Regions from separate parts of the Enterobacter sp. UPMP701 genome, predicted to be linked through region 2. Evidence: predicted binding sites of a transcription regulator. Region 2 holds the regulator's gene; each other region holds the start of a gene.
What was found. The regulator CRP, encoded in region 2, controls carbon source genes, mostly activating them, when cyclic AMP is high. The targets are predictions, from matches to a motif close to ATGTGANNNNNNTCACAT.
Positions count from the first base shown of each region.

Region 1: ydfZ (putative selenium delivery protein YdfZ) is a predicted target of CRP. The motif match lies at 2,370-2,387, and genes of this name have one in related genera.
Region 3: cdd (cytidine deaminase) is a predicted target of CRP. The motif match lies at 2,606-2,623, and genes of this name have one in related genera.

Region 1 covers NZ_JBSKJN010000001.1:650,585-654,787, forward strand. The annotation lists gene ACWKXT_RS03200 (MFS transporter) at 1-339, shown strand, start outside; gene ACWKXT_RS03205 (mannitol dehydrogenase family protein) at 559-2,022, shown strand; gene ydfZ (putative selenium delivery protein YdfZ) at 2,067-2,270, opposite strand; gene ACWKXT_RS03215 (universal stress protein) at 2,557-2,988, shown strand; gene ACWKXT_RS03220 (FCD domain-containing protein) at 3,022-3,708, opposite strand; gene ydfG (bifunctional NADP-dependent 3-hydroxy acid dehydrogenase/3-hydroxypropionate dehydrogenase YdfG) at 3,799-4,203, opposite strand, start outside.
Region 2 covers NZ_JBSKJN010000010.1:40,728-44,930, forward strand. The annotation lists gene ACWKXT_RS18755 (phosphoribulokinase) at 1-652, shown strand, start outside; gene ACWKXT_RS18760 (OsmC family protein) at 719-1,123, opposite strand; gene crp (cAMP-activated global transcriptional regulator CRP) at 1,435-2,067, shown strand; gene ACWKXT_RS18770 (YccS/YhfK family putative transporter) at 2,125-4,203, shown strand, end outside.
Region 3 covers NZ_JBSKJN010000003.1:101,024-105,226, reverse strand. The annotation lists gene ACWKXT_RS09150 (AraC family transcriptional regulator) at 1-510, opposite strand, end outside; gene ACWKXT_RS09145 (type 1 glutamine amidotransferase) at 570-1,280, shown strand; gene ACWKXT_RS09140 (CidA/LrgA family protein) at 1,465-1,860, shown strand; gene ACWKXT_RS09135 (CidB/LrgB family autolysis modulator) at 1,857-2,552, shown strand; gene cdd (cytidine deaminase) at 2,682-3,566, shown strand; gene sanA (outer membrane permeability protein SanA) at 3,693-4,203, shown strand, end outside.

The sequences.
Region 1 (4,203 bases), on a different contig from region 2:
ATCCATAACTTCGCCGTCCTGGGGCTGTTCGCCCTGGAAAATATCACCATGGCGGAGATGTTTGGCTCGCGAAATCGCTTTACCCGTATGGCTATCTCCAAAGAGGCCGGTGGTCTGGTGGCGGTGGGCTTTGGTCCGGTACTGGCGGGGATCTTCTGCAATATGACCGGTTCCTGGTGGCCGATTGTTGCCATGCTGGTGGCCTATTCCGTGATTGGGCTGGTCTCGGCAATTCTGATGCCGGAAGTGCGCGACCGTGACCTCAGCGCGGCGGAAGATGCTGCGGAGGCCGCGCCAAAAGAGAGCGTGGGTTACGGTGCGGTCTCCACGCGACGCTAACGGTTTATATCTTGCGTGACTTATCACACAACTTTTTGTTTATGTCACACCACCTGAGCAAAAGTTAATATAAATCAAAAACTCAAACGGCAGTATCAGTATGGTTTATGGCAGTTATTTTTTTACCCCAACTGCCATTCTAGTTGGTGTAGTCAGCAGGCGCGGCCGCCTGAATAGCGCGGCCGCGAATCACAGCTTTCTAATTAACGAGTCTTAATCATGGAAAACCGGTTATTACAGGCGAAAGCGACGCTTCCTCAGTACGATCGCAGCAGCCTTAAGGCACGCATTGTTCATTTAGGGTTTGGCGCATTTCACCGTGCGCATCAGGCGGTGTATGCCGACATTCTTGCGGCTGAACACGGTAGCGACTGGGGCTACTGCGAGGTTAACCTGATTGGCGGCGAGCAGCAGATTGCCGACCTGAAAGCGCAGGATAACCTCTACACCGTGGCGGAGATGTCCGCCGATACCTGGACATCCCGCGTGGTTGGCGTCGTCAAAAAAGCGCTGCATGCGCAGGTCGACGGGCTGGAGAGCGTGCTGGCGGCGATGTGTGAACCACAGGTGGCGATCGTATCGCTGACCATCACCGAGAAGGGCTACTGCCACTCTCCGGCAACCGGGCAACTGATGCTCGATCATCCGTTAATCGTTGCAGACCTGCAAAACCCGCATCAGCCGAAATCCGCGCCGGGCGTAGTGGTGGAAGCGCTGGCACGACGCAAAGCGGCGGGGCTGCCTGCGTTCAGCGTGATGTCCTGCGACAACATGCCGGAGAACGGCCATGTCATGCGCAACGTAACCTGTGCTTACGCGCGAGCGGTAGACAGTGAACTGGCGGACTGGATTGAAGCGAACGTTACCTTCCCGTCAACCATGGTGGATCGTATTGTGCCCGCCGTCACGGCCGATACGCTGGATAAAATTGAACAGCTGACAGGGGTACGCGATCCGGCAGGCGTGGCCTGCGAGCCGTTCCGCCAGTGGGTGATTGAGGACAACTTTGTTGCTGGCCGTCCAGAGTGGGAAAAGGCGGGTGCGGAACTGGTTTCAGATGTCATTCCCTTTGAAGAGATGAAGCTGCGTATGCTTAACGGCAGCCACTCTTTCCTGGCGTATCTCGGCTACCTGGCCGGTTATCAGCACATTAACGACTGCATGGAAGATGAACATTATCGCGCAGCCGCGCATGCGCTGATGCTGAAAGAGCAGGCGCCGACGCTGAAAGTGAAGGGGGTGGATTTAGCTCACTATGCCGACCAGCTGATCGCGCGCTACAGCAACCCGGCGCTGCGTCACCGTACCTGGCAAATTGCCATGGACGGTAGCCAGAAATTGCCGCAGCGTATGCTCGATTCCGTGCGCTGGCACCTTGTCCATCAGAAACCTTTCCCGCTGCTGGCCCTGGGTGTGGCAGGCTGGATGCGTTATGTCGGCGGTGTGGATGAGCAGGGTAACGCCATTGAGGTGAGCGACCCGCAGCTGGCGGTGATACAGGCGGCGGTAAACGGTAGCGCTGAAGGTGAAAGCCGGGTGAGTGCGCTGTTGGGCATTGAAGCTATTTTCGGGAACGAGCTGCCGCAGGACGCGGTGTTTGTTGAGGCGGTCATGCGGGCTTATCAAACGTTGCTGCAAAAAGGCGCGAAGGCCACGGTTGCTGAGTACGCCGCCCGCCTTTAACGCTTTGACATGCCGCCGTTCGCGGCGGCATGTCGGGGAACAGCTTAGTGCATCCCCAGGCGAATCAGCTCAATCGGTTCGAACTTACCTTCGCATCCTTCCACTTCAACCGTTTTACCACGACGCACCTGCTCGGCATTCAGGCCGTCGCTGTGGATCGCTTTAATCACGCCGAACTGACCTGTGCCGCTAATCATAACGCGGCTGCCAGTGGTGATTGCATTTCGGTTACGGTCGTATGTCATCATGGTATTTTCTCCTCTTGCACTTATCCGTTACGGCGCTAATTCAACGGCTGCCGTTCACGGGGCACTATTAATACGCCTCTCTTAAACTGAATTATTTGCTTTTGATCAAGCTCACACTTTTTTCTTATTTCATGATGGCGCTGACGGTTCAGGACATCGCTTTACAAAGCGGACAGTTATTTTCCTTATTTGATAGTTTACGAACGTAAGTGTTTAGGTTTTGTTTATCTCCGCAATGCCATTCTGGAAGCAGAAAATAACCCTTCATCGGAAAAGGAGTCAGGTTATGTATAAGAAAATTTTGATGCCTGTTGACGTGTTTGAAATGGATTTGAGCGATAAAGCGGTACGCCACGCGGTCAACCTCGCGAAGGCGGAAAGCGCGACAATCACCCTGGTCAACATTCTCCCTAACAGCAGCCGTTCGTTACTGCGGGGGTTCAATGCCGATATTAAGAAGTTCGAAGAGTATATGACCGCCGAATCTGATAAGAAAATGAAGGCACTGAAACGGCTCTTTGATATGTCCCCGGACAATATTGACTGTGAAGTTCGCTTCGGCAACGTACGCGATGAAATCATCAAGCTCAGCAAAGAGGGGAAATATGATGTCATTGTTATCGGATCAAAAAATCCGAGTATCACAACGCATCTGCTGGGTTCAAATGCTGAAACTATCCTGCGCTACGCCACTATTCCGGTATTAGTGGTCCGCTAATCACTTCGCCGCACCGAAAGGGGGCGGCGAGGTTTATTCTTCGCTAAACCACTCGCTGTTTTCCTGACGAATTAACTGAACTGACTCGCTAATTTCCTGGAGGTGAAGCGTCATCGCTTTATCTACGGCTTCCACGTCACGTTTTTCCAGGGCACTGAAAATATCATGATGCTGTCGCAGCAACATCTCTGGCGGAGAAACATGATCAAGACTCATGTAGCGCACGCGGTCGATGGTCGCTTTGATGTTTTCGACGGTATCCCACGCGAGCTGGCACTCGGCAATCTGCGCCAGTTTCTGGTGAAACTCGTCGTCCAGCTGGAAAAAGTCGTTTAACTGTTTGCGGTCGATGGCGATTCGTTGCTGATGCAGGTTTTGCTCCAGCAGATAGCACTGGTTGTCGTTAATGAGCGACGCGGCGCGACGCACCACGGCGCACTCGATGGCCTGGCGAACAAAACAGCCATTCCGTACCTGCGAAAGCGAAATTTTATTGACATAGCTGCCGCGCTGAGGGCGGATCTGAATAAGGCCGTTTTCTGCAAGCTTGATAAACGCCTCACGTACGGGCTGACGGGAAACGTCAAAACGTACCGAAACCTCTTTTTCTGAGAGTGGCGTTCCCGGTGGGATCAGGCAGCGAACAATATCACGGCGTAAAATGCGATAAATTTGCTGATTAACGGGCTGGGTAGGATTAAGTTGCGATTCAGCGGCCATGGGTTGTGATTTCTCAGAGAGTTAACCTGAACATACTACCATTCTTTTGCCTGCCATCACATACCCGGCCCGCAGGCCGGGTGGGGTAAATTAACCGCGATGCACGCTGAGTCCGGCATAGGTCTGGCTGACGGGCATCATCTCAACCGTGTTGATGTTGACATGCTTCGGCAGGGTCGCAACCCACCAGACGGTTTCGGTGATATCTTCCGGCGTCAGCGCGTTTGCATTTTCATAAGTTTTATCCGCTTTCGCGTCATCGCCTTTGAACCGCACGTTGGAGAATTCGGTTCCGCCTACCAGACCCGGCTCAACATCGGTCACGCGGATCGCGGTGCCATGCAGGTCGGTGCGCAGATTCAGGCTGAACTGACGGACAAAGGCTTTGGTTGCACCGTACACGTTGCCGCCCGCGTAAGGCCAGCTTCCGGCGGTGGAACCGATATTGATGATATGACCCCGGTTACGTTCAACCATGCCCGGCAGCACGGCGCG
Region 2 (4,203 bases):
CAATGATTTCGGCCTGCTGGAACAGACCTTCCGTGAATACGGGCAGAGCGGCACCGGGCAGTCCCGCAAGTATTTGCACACCTACGACGAAGCCGTACCCTGGAACCAGGTGCCGGGCACCTTTACCCCCTGGCAACCGCTGCCGGAACCGACCGACGTGCTGTTTTATGAAGGATTGCACGGTGGCGTAGTTACGCCTCAGCACGATGTGGCACGCCATGTGGATCTGCTGGTCGGCGTGGTCCCTATCGTTAACCTGGAATGGATCCAGAAGCTGACGCGTGACATGAGCGAGCGCGGCCATTCGCGCGAGGCGGTAATGGACTCGGTGGTGCGCTCCATGGAAGATTACATCAATTACCTCACGCCGCAGTTCTCCCGCACCCACATTAACTTCCAGCGCGTGCCGACGGTGGACACCTCCAACCCGTTTGCCGCCAAAAGTATCCCGTCTCTGGATGAGAGCTTTGTGGTGATCCATTTCCGCAATCTCGAAGGTATAGATTACCCCTGGCTGCTGGCGATGCTGCAGGGCTCGTTTATTTCGCACATGAACACGTTAGTGGTACCGGGCGGGAAAATGGGGCTGGCGATGGAGCTCATCATGACGCCGCTGGTTCAGCGACTGATGGAAGGGAAGCAGATCGCGTGAACATGTTCCCTCTCCCTGTGGGAGAGGGTTAGGGTGAGGGCATCAACACGCACGATGCCCCAATAATTAAGCCTCGATCACTTCATACGAATGGGTGATTTTTACCGCTTTCTCCAGCATTAACGCCACAGAGCAGTATTTCTCCGCAGAAAGATCCACCGCACGTGAAACCGCCGCGTCTTTCAGTTCTTTGCCGGTGACGATAAAGTGCAGGTTAATATGGGTAAACAAGCGTGGCGCCTCTTCGCGACGTTCTGAAGTGAGTTTTACCTCGCAATCCGTCACGTCATGACGGCCTTTTTGCAGAATCGACACCACGTCAATCGCGCTGCATCCGCCTGCCGCCATGAGCACCATTTCCATTGGGCTTGGCGCTTTATCGCCGGAGTTACCGTCCATCAAAATCTGGTGTCCTGATGCGGACTCGCCCAGAAACGTTAAACCTTCAACCCACTTCACGCGCGCTTGCATATTCATTAACTCCAACGTTGCATTTTTGGTGACAGATTACGCGCACGTTACATTTCTCGCAATGGAAGGCGACCTGCATCATGCTGAAGCGAGACACCAGGAGACACGCGGCGAAAGCTATGCTAAAACACTCAGGATGCTACAGTAATACATTGACGTTACACATGTATGCAGAGGACATCAAACTTTACTGGCTGCGAAACGTTACGACAGCCGACTTCCCAGGGTATGGGTAAGAATTCGATTGCAACCCCAGAGTCCGGATGCATCTGATGACTCTGGTGACAGCTTATAACAGAGGATAACAGCGCATGGTGCTTGGCAAACCGCAAACAGACCCGACTCTCGAATGGTTCTTGTCTCATTGCCACATTCATAAGTACCCATCGAAGAGCACGCTGATTCACCAGGGTGAAAAAGCGGAAACGTTGTATTACATCGTCAAAGGCTCGGTGGCAGTGCTGATCAAAGATGAGGAAGGCAAAGAGATGATCCTTTCTTATCTGAACCAGGGCGATTTTATCGGTGAACTGGGCCTGTTTGAAGAAGGCCAGGAACGTAGCGCCTGGGTTCGAGCAAAGACAGCATGTGAAGTGGCTGAAATTTCCTACAAGAAATTCCGTCAGCTGATTCAGGTTAACCCTGACATCCTGATGCGTCTTTCTTCTCAGATGGCGCGCCGTCTGCAGGTCACGTCAGAGAAAGTGGGTAACCTCGCCTTCCTGGACGTTACCGGCCGCATCGCGCAGACCCTGCTGAACCTGGCGAAACAGCCAGACGCGATGACCCACCCTGACGGCATGCAAATTAAAATTACCCGTCAGGAAATCGGTCAGATCGTCGGTTGCTCCCGCGAAACAGTGGGCCGTATTCTGAAAATGCTGGAAGATCAAAACCTGATCTCCGCCCACGGTAAAACCATCGTGGTTTACGGAACCCGTTAATCCCGGTCAAACGGCGTGTCATCGCAAGGTGTCACGCCGTTTTTGTCTCTATTCCCCATGTGGCGCAGGCTGATCTATCACCCGGAAGTTAACTACGCACTGCGACAAACGCTGGTGCTGTGTCTTCCTGTGGCCGTGGGCCTGATCCTCGGACACCTTCAGCAAGGTCTGCTGTTTTCCCTCGTCCCCGCCTGCTGCAACATTGCCGGTCTGGATACGCCGCATAAACGCTTTTTCAAACGCCTGATTATCGGTGGCAGCCTGTTTGCTGGCTGTAGCCTTGCCGTCCAGATCTTACTGGCCCGCGACATTCCGCTGCCGCTGATCCTGACCGTGCTGGCGATGACTCTCGGCGTCACCGCCGAAATCAGCTCGCTCCATGCCCGTCTGCTTCCCGCGTCACTCATTGCGGCCATCTTCACCCTGAGCCTGGCCGGGAATATGCCCGTGTGGGAGCCGCTGCTGATCTACGCCCTTGGCACGCTGTGGTACGGGCTGTTTAACTGGTTCTGGTTCTGGCTGTGGCGGGAACAGCCGCTGCGCGAATCCCTGAGCCTGCTCTACCGCCAACTGGCCGATTACTGCGAAGCCAAATACACCCTGCTCACCCAGCATACCGACCCGGAAAAATCGCTGCCGCCGCTGCTTGCGCGCCAGCAAAAGGTGGTGGACCTGATAAGCCAGTGCTATCAGCAGCTGCACATGCTTGCCGCCAACAGAAATCACGAATACAAACGGCTGCTGCGCACCTTCCAGGTCGGGCTCGATCTGCAGGAGCATATTTCCGTAAGCCTGCACCATCCGCAGGAGGTGCAAAAGCTGGTTGAGCGCAGCCATGCCGAAGCGGTGATCCGCTGGAACGCGCAAACCGTCTCCGCTCGCCTGCGGGTGCTGGCCGATGATATTCTCTATCACCGCTACCCGACACGCTTTTCCATGGACAAACAGCTCGGCGCGCTGGAGAAAATTGCACGCCAGCACCCGGAAAACCCGGTCGGCCAGTTTGCCGCATGGCACTTTAGCCGCATCGCCCGCGTGCTGCGCACCCAGCGCCCGCTTTACCCCCGCGACCTGATGGCGGATAAACAGAAACGTCTGCCGCTGCTGCCCGCCCTTAAAAGCTACCTGTCGCTGAAATCTTCCGCCCTGCGCAACGCCGCAAGGATTAGCGTCATGCTCAGCATCGCCAGCCTGATGGGAATGGCCCTGCACCTGCCGAAACCCTACTGGATTTTAATGACCGTGCTGTTTGTCACCCAGAATGGCTATGGCGCCACGCGGGTGCGCATTCTGCACCGGGCTGGCGGCACGATGGCGGGTCTGATTATTGCGGGCGTGACGCTGCACTTCCACGTCCCCGAGGGCTATACCCTGGCGGGCATGCTGGCGATCACTCTGGTTAGCTATCTGATTATCCGTAAAAACTACGGCTGGGCGATGGTGGGCTTTACGGTGACGGCGGTGTATACCCTGCAACTACTTACGCTTAACGGCGAACAGTTTATTGTTGCCCGTCTGATCGACACGCTGATTGGCTGCCTGATCGCCTTTGGCGGCATGGTCTGGCTGTGGCCGCAGTGGCAGAGCGGGCTACTGAGGCAGAACGCCCACGACGCGCTGGAAGCTGACCAGCAGGCCATTCGTCTTATTCTGAGCGATGACCCGCAGCCCTCTCCGCTGGCCTACGAGCGCATGAAGGTCAACCAGGCGCACAACGCCCTGTTTAACTCCCTTAACCAGGCGATGCAGGAGCCGGGCTTTAACGCGCACTATCTGGCAGACATGAAGCTGTGGGTCACGCACAGCCAGTTTATCGTCGAGCACATTAATGCCATGACCACGCTGGCGCGCGAACACACGATGCTGACGCCAGACCTGGCGCAACGCTATTTGCAGTCGTGTGAAATTGCGTTGCAGAGGTGTCAGCAGCGTCTGGAGTATGACGCGCCGGGTGAGTCGGGGGATTCAAACATTCTGGAAGCGCCGGAGACGCTGACCCACGGGCCGATGAGCACCCTGGAGCAGCATTTGCAGCGCGTGCTGGGACATCTGAACACCATGCACACCATTTCGTCGGTGGCATGGCGTCAGCGCCCGCATCACGGCATTTGGTTAACGCGCCGGTTAAAGCGAACC
Region 3 (4,203 bases), on a different contig from region 2:
GTTGGCAATGATGTCACAGGCAACGCGATGTAAGCGCTCATCAACGGGCATCGGCAGTTCGGCCGAAATCTGCTGCGTCTCGCTGAGGATATCGAGCAGCAAAACGGCCATGCTGCGCTGGCTTGCCGGGCGGTATTCCGCGCTGAACAGCCCGGCAATCAGCTCTTTGAACAACGCTGTCGCCATAATCACGTGAACCTCTTCTTTCCGCTTAAACGGTTCGCATTGCGATATCAGCGCCGGGCTAAACCAGACCGCGCGGAGCTCCGTTGCGGATAACACGCTGTAGGTGTGTTCCTGAAAGGGAGGGATCCACAGCGCGCGCTGCGGCGGTATTACCCAGCGTTTGCTTCCGGTTTCGACCAGCATGACCCCTTTGATGGCAAACAGTAGCTGCCCCTGCGAATGCTGGTGAGGCGGATCCACTTCACCGCGCGTGTAGCTAATTGCCCCTCTTGACCATCCGATGGCATCATCGTGAATTGGCGTTTTATCGACAACGGTTGGCATTTCACATTCCTCCCTTCCTCTTATGATGCTGCTTGTACACGTAACCAGAGAGAGACGCAATGCACATCCATTTTATCATTCATGAACATTTCGAAGCGCCAGGTGCCTATGAAACCTGGGGGAAAAATCGCGGCTGTAGCCTGAGCTACACCAGAGTTTATCAGGGCGATCCTTTACCCGAGGAGCTGGGGCGCACAGACCTGCTTATCATCATGGGAGGCCCGCAGTCACCCGCCACGACGCTTGAGGAATGCCCCTGGTTTGATGCGCAGGCGGAAAAAGCACTCATCAGCCGCGCGATAGAGGCAGGTAAAACGGTGATAGGCGTTTGTCTGGGCTCACAGCTTATCGGTGAGGCGCTGGGCGCAGCGTTTTGCCATAGCCCGGAAAAAGAGATCGGCAAATTTCCCGTCAGGCTTACAGATGCAGGCAAGGCGAACCCGCTGTTTGAAGATTTTGGCCACGAGCTGAACGTCGGTCACTGGCATAACGATATGCCAGGGTTGACGACGCAGGCTAAGGTTCTCGCTTACAGCGAGGGCTGTCCCCGCCAGATCGTGCAATACGGCGAACGGGTTTACGGTTTTCAGTGCCATATGGAACTGACGCCGGAGGTTGTAGAGCTGCTGATTGAGCATTCGCAGAACGACCTTCGCCGTGCGGATGAATTCCGTTTTGTCGAAACGGCGGAAAAACTCCGCTCGCATGATTATTGCGAAATGAACCAGGCGCTGTTTTCTTTCCTCGATAAACTGACCGCCTCGCGCTGATGCAATCTCTGGCTCGTCACTTCGCCACCGTACTCCCTTTCCTCTAAACTGTAGCCTGTCCCTGTAAGGCGATACCCGACGTTCCATTCCGGAATGTCTGGTATGCTCAAAATTCATGATGTGATCCGTGGCACATTTTTAGGTTTAATTGTATGATGAATGCGTTTCAGTAAGGACTATCACCATGAGCAAATCATTGAACATTATCTGGCAATATCTGCGCGCATTCGTCCTGATTTACGCCTGCCTGTATGCTGGCATTTTCATCGCGTCGCTGCTGCCTATCACCATACCCGGCAGCATTATCGGTATGCTGATCCTCTTTGTTTTACTGGCGCTGCAAATTCTGCCTGCAAAGTGGGTTAACCCTGGCTGCTTCGTCCTTATCCGCTACATGGCGCTGCTGTTCGTGCCCATCGGCGTGGGCGTCATGCAGTATTTTGATTTGCTCAAAGCGCAGTTCGGCCCGATTGTGGTCTCCTGCGCGGTCAGTACGCTGGTGGTTTTTCTGGTGGTGAGCTGGAGTTCGCATCTGGTACATGGCGAACGTAAAATGGTCGGGGAGAAAACAAAAAAATGATGGCTAATATCTGGTGGTCGCTGCCGTTAACCCTGCTGGTTTTCTTCGCCGCGCGCAAGCTTGCCGCTCGTTTCAAAATGCCCTTGCTGAACCCGCTGCTGGTGGCGATGGTGGTGATTATTCCCTTCCTGCTGCTCACCGGCATTCCCTACGAACGCTACTTTGCGGGCAGCAAAATTTTAAACGATCTCCTGCAACCCGCCGTTGTCGCGCTTGCCTTTCCTTTATATGAGCAGCTGCACCAGATCCGCGCCCGATGGAAATCCATCATTACGATCTGTTTTGTGGGAAGCCTGGTGGCGATGATCACCGGCACGTCGGTGGCGCTGTTGATGGGAGCCTCCCCGCAGATTGCCGCCTCTATTCTGCCTAAATCGGTGACCACGCCTATCGCGATGGCGGTAGGCGGCAGCCTCGGCGGGATCCCGGCCATCAGCGCGATGTGCGTTATTTTCGTCGGTATTCTCGGCGCGGTGTTTGGTCACACCCTGCTGAACGGGATGCGTATTCACACCAAAGCGGCGCGCGGGCTGTCGATGGGCACCGCCTCGCACGCGCTGGGCACTGCACGCTGCGCGGAACTGGACTATCAGGAAGGGGCGTTTAGCTCGCTGGCGCTGGTCATCTGCGGCATTATCACCTCCCTGCTCGCCCCGTTCATTTTCCCCGTGATTCTGGCGGTGATGGGCTAAAATTTGCGATGCGTCGCGCAAATTTCATTTTGATTTCATAAGTTGCATACATAATGAGAAGTGGATCACATATAAAGCCCTGACGGCTCCGTAAACTACCGATCCATTAACCTTTATGAGGCAAACGCCATGCACCCACGTTTTCAAGCTGCCTTCGCTCAGCTTGCAGAAAATTTGCAGTCAGCCCTGGCTCCCGTTCTGGCAGATGCACATTTCCCCGCCCTGCTGACGGCGGAGCAGGTCACGGTGCTGAAACAGGCAACGGGGCTGGATGAAGACGCATTGGCTTTCGCACTGCTCCCCCTGGCTGCCGCCTGCGCCCGGGCCGATCTTTCCCACTTCAACGTCGGCGCCATTGCGCGCGGCGTCAGCGGAACCTGGTACTTCGGCGGGAACATGGAGTTCCTCGGAGCAACCATGCAGCAGACTGTTCACGCCGAGCAGAGCGCCATCAGCCACGCCTGGCTGCGCGGTGAGAAAGCCCTGAACGCCATCACCGTTAACTACACCCCATGCGGCCACTGCCGTCAGTTTATGAATGAGCTGAACAGCGGGCTGCAGCTGCGCATCAACCTGCCAGGTCGCGCGCCGCACACGCTGGGGGATTACCTGCCGGACGCCTTCGGGCCGAAAGATCTGGAAATTAAAACGCTGCTGATGGACGAGCAGGATCACGGTTACGCCCTGTCCGGCGATGACCTGAGCCAGGCGGCCATTCGCGCGGCGAACAAGAGCCACACCCCGTACAGCAAATCCCCGAGCGGCGTGGCGCTGCAGTGCCGCGATGGCGGGATCTTCACCGGCAGCTATGCGGAAAACGCCGCGTTTAACCCAACCTTGCCGCCGCTGCAGGGCGCGCTTAACCTGCTGAGCCTGAACGGCTACGACTATCCGGACATTCAGCGCGCTATTCTGGCAGAAAAAGCCGATGCACCGCTGATTCAGTGGGACGCCACCGCCGCAACGCTCAAGGCGTTAGGCTGTACGACGATTGACCGCGTTCTGCTTGCGTGATCCTTCCGGCGGGCAGAAATGCCCGCCACGTTGCTGAAAAACCCCTCAGTTGAGTCGCTGTTTCTTGCGCTAACCAGGCGGGTAAAGTAGCCTGAGTTAAATTTCATCCACGAACGAGCCATCTCCATGTTAAAGCGCGTTTTTTACAGCCTGTCTGTCCTGGTCGGCATACTGCTGTTTATCGTGCTGGGTCTCGACCGCTGGATGAGCTGGAAAACCGCCCCCTACATCTTTGATGACCTGCAGGATCTGCCCTATCGCCAGGTGGGCGTGGTGCTTGGCACCGCCAAATATTACCGCACCGGGGTGATCAACCAGTATTATCGCTACCGCATTCAGGGCGCGCTGAACGCCTATAACAGCGGCAAGGTGAACTACCTGCTGCTGAGCGGCGATAACGCCCTGCAAAGCTATAACGAGCCGGTGACGATGCGGAAGGATTTGATTGCCGCAGGCGTCGATCCGGCCGATATCGTGCTCGACTATGCGGGTTTCCGCACCCTGGATTCCATCGTGCGGACCCGTAAAGTCTTCGACACCAACGACTTCATCATCATCACCCAGCGCTTCCACTGCGAGCGTGCGCTATTTATTGCGCTCCATATGGGCATTCAGGCGCAGTGTTATGCGGTGCCAT